One region of the Streptomyces albidicamelliae genome, then DNA from elsewhere that is predicted to be linked to it. Evidence: riboswitches for the same ligand, from Rfam matches in the RefSeq annotation. Region 1 holds a riboswitch; the other holds the start of a gene.
What was found. Region 1 has a riboswitch for ZMP and ZTP ahead of N8I86_RS33415 (bifunctional 5,10-methylenetetrahydrofolate dehydrogenase/5,10-methenyltetrahydrofolate cyclohydrolase). Riboswitches for the same ligand answer to the same signal wherever they lie in the genome.
Positions count from the first base shown of each region.

Region 2: it holds a riboswitch for ZMP and ZTP, as region 1 does, so the genes downstream of both, N8I86_RS23440 (glycine hydroxymethyltransferase) here and N8I86_RS33415 (bifunctional 5,10-methylenetetrahydrofolate dehydrogenase/5,10-methenyltetrahydrofolate cyclohydrolase) in region 1, are expected to answer to the same signal.

Region 1 covers NZ_CP106795.1:7,371,474-7,374,722, reverse strand. The annotation lists gene N8I86_RS33435 (S-(hydroxymethyl)mycothiol dehydrogenase) at 1-630, opposite strand, end outside; gene N8I86_RS33430 (hypothetical protein) at 868-1,173, opposite strand; gene N8I86_RS33425 (nuclear transport factor 2 family protein) at 1,346-1,711, shown strand; gene N8I86_RS33420 (hypothetical protein) at 1,724-1,960, shown strand; ZMP/ZTP riboswitch at 2,000-2,080, shown strand; gene N8I86_RS33415 (bifunctional 5,10-methylenetetrahydrofolate dehydrogenase/5,10-methenyltetrahydrofolate cyclohydrolase) at 2,107-2,955, shown strand; gene N8I86_RS33410 (CU044_5270 family protein) at 2,956-3,249, opposite strand, start outside.
Region 2 covers NZ_CP106795.1:5,098,706-5,101,954, forward strand. The annotation lists gene N8I86_RS23425 (glutathionylspermidine synthase family protein) at 1-455, shown strand, start outside; gene N8I86_RS23430 (TetR/AcrR family transcriptional regulator) at 499-1,074, opposite strand; gene N8I86_RS23435 (nuclear transport factor 2 family protein) at 1,126-1,623, shown strand; ZMP/ZTP riboswitch at 1,721-1,810, shown strand; gene N8I86_RS23440 (glycine hydroxymethyltransferase) at 1,842-3,249, shown strand, end outside.

The sequences.
Region 1 (3,249 bases):
GGCGATGATCCGGGCCGCGCCGGCCAGGTACGACCCGGCGACGGCCGCGTCGCCGACGCCACCGCAGCCGATGACGGCGACGGAGTCGCCGCGGCCGACCCCGCCGGTGTTGATGGCTGCGCCGATGCCGGCCATCACGCCGCAGCCCAGCAGTCCGGCGACGGCAGGGGAGACGGCCGGGTCGACCTTGGTGCACTGTCCGGCGGCCACCAGCGTCTTCTCGGCGAACGCGCCGATGCCGAGGGCCGGGGAGAGTTCCTGGCCGGTGGCGGCGAGCGTCATCTTCTGCGCGGCGTTGTGGGTGTTGAAGCAGTACCAGGGGCGGCCGCGCAGACAGGCCCGGCAGGCGCCGCAGACGGCACGCCAGTTGAGGACGACGAAGTCCCCGGGCGCCACGTCGGTGACGCCGTCGCCGACCGACTCCACGACACCGGCGGCCTCGTGGCCGAGCAGGAAGGGGAAGTCGTCGGAGATGCCGCCCTGCTTGTAGTGCAGGTCGGTGTGGCACACGCCGCAGGCCTGGACCTGTACGACGGCTTCGCCGGGCCCGGGGTCCGGCACCACGATCGTCTCGACCCGTACGGGCTCGTCCTTCCCCGGTGCGATCACGCCGCGTACTTCCTGCGCCATGGCCTGGCCCCTTCCTTCGACATGCCTACCCGCCGACCCTACGCGCTGTCGATCGGCGGGCGGGACGGACCACGACGACGAACGTGGATCTTTCCGGTGACCGGCTCCCGAGCGCCCCTTCCACCGGCCGCCCCGGATCACGAACCCGGGGCGGACCACCCGGCGTTCGCGCCCCCGTGCGGGCGGAAACGGCGAGGGCCGCCCCGGTCGGGACGGCCCTGCTGCCCGGGTGCGGGCTCAGTGGATGGGGATGGCCGACGCCAGGCCGAGCACGGGCGCGGCGGGGGCGAGAACCTGCTCCACCTGGTTCAGCTGGTTCAGCTCCTGGAGGTGGTTGAACGCCTGGAGCTGCTGGGAGACCCGCGGGATCTTGGCCTGGTCCTGCGCGGGCATGCCGCTGACGGCCAGCGAGTCCAGCGTGTTCACCGCGCCGAGCTTGTCGACCAGCGGGGCGCCGCCGGCCGCGTTCGCCGACGATGCGGCGAGGCCGGTGATTCCGGCGGCCAGGGCGACCGCGGCGGCGATGCGTCGTGTTGAGATCATGCCTTGAGCAACGGTTCGGGGGCCCGACCGGACACGGGCGGCGGGCCGCGCTCACCCGTGAGGCGGAGCCCCCGTTCTGCGCTTGCCGAGGCCGCCGGGCCGGAGGAGTCTCGGAGGTGAGGCCCGCGCGGCTCGTTCCTCATCGGGCCGCGGGCGCCTGAAGGAGGTCACCATGGGCACCGCGACAGGCCGCGCCTTCGACGCCGAGACGTTGCGCCGGGGCATCGAAGGGAACACCGGTAACACTCTTCTGTCCCTCTACGCCGACGACGCGGAGATCCGTATCGTCGACCACAACCACCAGCCGAGCGAGCCCACCGTGCTGCGGGGCCGGGGCCAGATCGCCGAGTTGCTGGACGACATCTACAGCCGCGACATGACGCACAAGCTGGAGCAGTGCGTCGTGCAGGGCGACCACGCCGCGTTCAGCGAGTCCTGCCAGTACGGGGACGGCACCCGGGTCATCGCCGAGTCGATGGTCACCCTGCGCGACGGCAAGATCACGAACCAGCTGCTCATCCAGGCCTGGGACGAGTAGGAACGGCCCGGCATGGCAGGCGGCGCGAGGAGGAACGCCAGGGTCCAGGTCAGCACGCGGCTGACCTGGACCCTGTCGGCGCGGGCGGTGCTCGGCCGGGTGCCCCGCACCCGCACGCGGTGGGGAGCGCCCGCCCTCACGGTGCGGCTGCCGGTGTCGACCGCCCTGGTCCGGTCGGTGCTGGCAGGCATGCGCTCACGTCCTTCGCTGCCGCGTGGCCCGAGGGGACGGCGGACCCGGCCGCGCTGAGCGACGTGCGGATCCCCTGGTCACCTGTTCGGTTACGCTGTAGCCGGCCGTGACTGGCGCTGAGGTGGAGAACCACCGGGGAGCGGCCTTCGGTGGATGCCGCGCGCCTGGGCGAGGAGAGTCGATCCAGCTCAGGAGTGTGCAGCATGACCCAGGCCCGTCTGATGGACGGTACCGCCCTCGCCCGCCGCATCGTCGAGGAGACCGCGAAGAAGGCCGCCGACCTCACCGGGCGCACGGGCAGCGCGCCGTGTCTGGCGACGGTGCTCGTCGGCGAGGACCCGGCGTCCGTGACGTACGTCCGCATGAAGCAGAACCGCTGCCGGAAGGCCGGCATCGAGTCGCGGCACGTGGCCCTGCCCGCCGCCACGACCACCGCCGAACTCGTCGCCACGCTGCGGGAGTTGTCGGCCGATCCGGGGGTGCACGGCATCCTGCTCCAGCATCCGGTGGGTGACCACGTGGACGAGCGCGCGGCGTTCGAGGCGATCGCCCCGGAGAAGGACGTCGACGGGGTCACCTTCGCCTCCTTCGCCACGATGAGCTTCGGCCTGCCCGGCTTCGTCTCCTGCACGCCCGGCGGGATCGTGCGGCTGCTCGACGAGTACGGCGTCGACCCGGCCGGGAAGCGGGCCGTGGTGGTGGGCCGCAGCGCTATCCTCGGCAAGCCGGTGGGCATGCTGCTGCTGGCCCGGGACGCCACGGTGACGTACTGCCACTCGCGCACCCGGGACCTCTCGGCGGCCGTCCGCGAGGCGGACGTCGTCGTCGCCGCCGTCGGCCGCCCCCGGCTGATCCGCGGGCAGGACGTGAAGCCCGGCGCGGTCGTGATCGACGCCGGCTACAACCCGGGGAACGTCGGCGACGTCGACTTCGACTCGGCCGTGGAGCGGGCCTCGCTGATCACGCCGGTGCCGGGCGGTGTGGGTCCGATGACGATCGCCACGCTGCTGGAGCAGACCGTCGACGCCGCCGCCCGGCAGCTCGGGGTGTGATCAGCGCAGCCAGGCGCTGTATCCCATGACGTCCCCGGCCTTCACCCCGTAGCCGGGGTCGTCCTCGGTGAAGGTGTCCTCCATGCCGAGGACGGCGCCGGTGCGCGGCTCCAGCACGAGCATGCGCCGGATGCCGCGGGCGTCGTGGACGTACGCGTGGCCGGAGCGGCCCAGGCGGTCGGTCACCTCGCCGACCGGGCGCAGCCCACCGGTCCGCGCGAACAGGTGGACGAGGGCCGCGGACTCGCGGGCGCCGAGGGTCCAGTGGTCGAGCAGTTCCACGGTGGCGTCGAG
Region 2 (3,249 bases), 2.3 Mb from region 1:
TCACCACGGACGCCTTCGGCGGGCACGTGCTGGACACCCTCGACAACGGCGGCGGCACCGGCAGCACCCTGTGGATCGAACCGGCCTGGAAGATGCTCCTGAGCAACAAGGCGCTCCTGGCGGTCCTCTGGGAGCTGTACCCCGGCCACCCCAACCTCCTCCCCGCCTACCTCGACGGCCCGCGCGAGCTGGCCGGGCCGGCCGGTTACGTCTCCAAGCCCCTCCTGGGCCGCGAGGGCGAGGGCGTCACCGTGCACCCGCCCGGCGCGCCCGCGGTGCTCCGCGACGAACCCTGCTGCTACCAGCAGCTGGCCCCGCTGCCCGCCTTCGACGGCAACCACGTGGTCCTCGGCGCCTGGGTCGTCCGCGATGAGTCGGCCGGCCTCGGGATCCGCGAGTCCTCGGGCCTGATCACCGACGAGTACGCCCGCTTCCTGCCCCACGTGATCCTCTAGCGCACCGGGACCGGCGCCGGGCGACGGCCCCCGCCGGGGGGTCTCAGCGGGTTCCGCCGCTCGCGAGCAGCGACTCGACGGCCGTGCGGGCGTGCGCCGCGGGCGAGGGATCGCCGCTGAGCCCGGCCGTGACGACGGCGCCCTCGGCGAGCAGGAACACCGGCTCGGCCACCGGCACCCCGGTGGCCCGCACCCAGGCCGCGAGCTGGTCGTGGAAGGCCTGCTTGTGGGACCGCACCTCGGCCAGCACCGGCTCGGACGACGAGCCGAGCTCGCCGAAGGCGTTGATCCAGGCGCAGCCGCGGAAGCCGGGCTCGCCGAACCATCCGGCGAGCCAGTCGAAGACCGCGAGCACCCGCTCCCGCGGGTCCCGGACACCCTCCACATGGGCGGTCAGGCTCTCGCGCCAGCGCCGGTCGCGCCGCCGGAGCACGGCGACCACGAGGTCCTCCTTGGTCGCGAACAGCCGGTAGATCCGCTTCAGGGGCAGTCCGGACGCCTCGCGGACCCGGTCCATCCCGACGGCCTGGATGCCGTGCGCGTAGAACAGCGCCTCCGCCGCGTCCAGGAGCGCCGCCCGGTCCAGGCGGGTCTGTTCCTCGGTGATCGGGGCGGGCATCGGCGTGCTCCTTGACTATGAGAACGGTCGTTCTCTAGGTTAGCCGCATCGATGGAGAACGTTCGTTCTCGACCTGAGGAGGCCGCCGTGCCCGAAGACCGTCCGCCCGTCCCGCCGTTCACCGAGGAGACCGCCCGCCGGAAGGTGCAGGCGGCCGAGGACGCCTGGAACACCCGCGACCCCCACCGGGTGGCCCAGGCGTACACGCCGGACTCGGTCTGGCGGAACCGGGACCGGTTCCTCACCGGCCGCGAGGAGATCGTCGCCTTCCTGACCGGGAAGTGGGAGCGCGAACTCGACTACGCCCTGCGCAAGAGCCTGTGGAGCTTCCACGACGACCGGATCGCCGTCCGCTTCCAGTACGAGTGCCACGACGCCGACGGGCAGTGGTGGCGCTCCTACGGCAACGAACTGTGGGAGTTCGACGAGCACGGCCTGATGCGCCGCCGCGAGGCCGGCATCAACGACGTGCCGATCCGCGAGTCCGACCGGCGCATCTTCGGTCCCCGCCCCGCCGCGGAGCACGGCACCGACCTCCCGCTGCACTGACCTCACGGCCCTTGCGGACGCGTCGCCCGCCGCCCTCCCGCGCTCGCTCGCATGGTGGACGCGGGATCTCACGGCTCCGGCCCGCCGGGTAGGCTGATCAGCGGGCCGTGACTGGCGCGCTGGGATGGGACCGACCATCGGGGAGCGGCCCGAGCACGAATGAGTGCCGTGCGCCTGGGCCGAACCGAACACGCCGAACGCCACGTCCGGAGGTCCCCATGCCAGAGCAGCATCTCTCCACCGAGTCCACCGCCTTCCGCGCCGCTCTCGACGTCGTCCGCGCCGTCGAGCCGCGGGTCGCCGACGCCATCGGCCAGGAGGTCGTCGACCAGCGCGCGATGCTCAAGCTCATCGCCTCCGAGAACTACGCCTCCCCGGCGACCCTCCTCGCGATGGGCAACTGGTTCAGCGACAAGTACGCCGAGGGCACCGTCGGCCGCCGCTTCTACGCCGGCTGCCGCAACGTCGACACCGTGGAGGCCCTGGCCGCCGAGCACGCCCGGGAGCTCTTCGGCGCCCGGCACGCCTACGTCCAGCCGCACTCCGGCATCGACGCCAACCTCGTCGCCTTCTGGGCCGTCCTCGCCGACCGGGTCGAGGCGCCCTTCCTGGAGAAGACCGGCGTCCGCCAGGTCAACGACCTCAGCGAGGCCGACTGGGCCGAACTGCGCCAGGCCTTCGGCAACCAGCGCATGCTCGGCATGTCCCTGGACGCCGGCGGCCACCTCACCCACGGCTTCCGCCCGAACATCTCCGGCAAGATGTTCGACCAGCGCTCCTACGGCACCGACCCGGCCACCGGCCTCATCGACTACGAGGCCCTGCGCGCCCAGGCCCGCGAGTTCAAGCCGCTGATCATCGTCGCCGGTTACTCGGCCTACCCGCGGCTCGTGAACTTCCGGATCATGCGCGAGATCGCCGACGAGGTCGGGGCGACCCTGATGGTCGACATGGCCCACTTCGCGGGTCTCGTCGCCGGCAAGGTCCTCATCGGCGATTTCGACCCGGTCCCGCACGCCCAGATCGTCACCACCACCACCCACAAGTCGCTGCGCGGCCCGCGCGGCGGCATGGTCCTGTGCGACGACTCCCTCAAGGACCAGGTCGACCGGGGCTGCCCGATGGTGCTCGGCGGTCCGCTGCCGCACGTCATGGCCGCCAAGGCGGTCGCGCTCGCCGAGGCCCGGCAGCCCGCCTTCCAGGACTACGCCCAGCGCATCGTCGACAACTCCCGCGCCCTGGCCCAGGGCCTCATGCGGCGCGGCGCCACCCTGGTGACCGGCGGCACGGACAACCACCTCAACCTCATCGACGTGGCCGGCTCCTACGGCCTCACCGGCCGTCAGGCCGAGGCCGCCCTCCTGGACTCGGGCATCGTCACCAACCGCAACGCCATCCCCGCCGACCCCAACGGCGCCTGGTACACCTCCGGCATCCGCATCGGCACCCCCGCCCTGACCACCCGTGGCCTCGGCACCGCGGAGATGGACGAGGTCGCCGGTCTCATCGACCGGGTCCTGACCACCACCGAGCCGGGCACCACCAGCAAGGGCGCCCCGTCCAAGGCCCAGCACGTCCTCGACCCCAAGGTCGCGGACGAGATCTCCCGCCGGGCGACCGACCTGG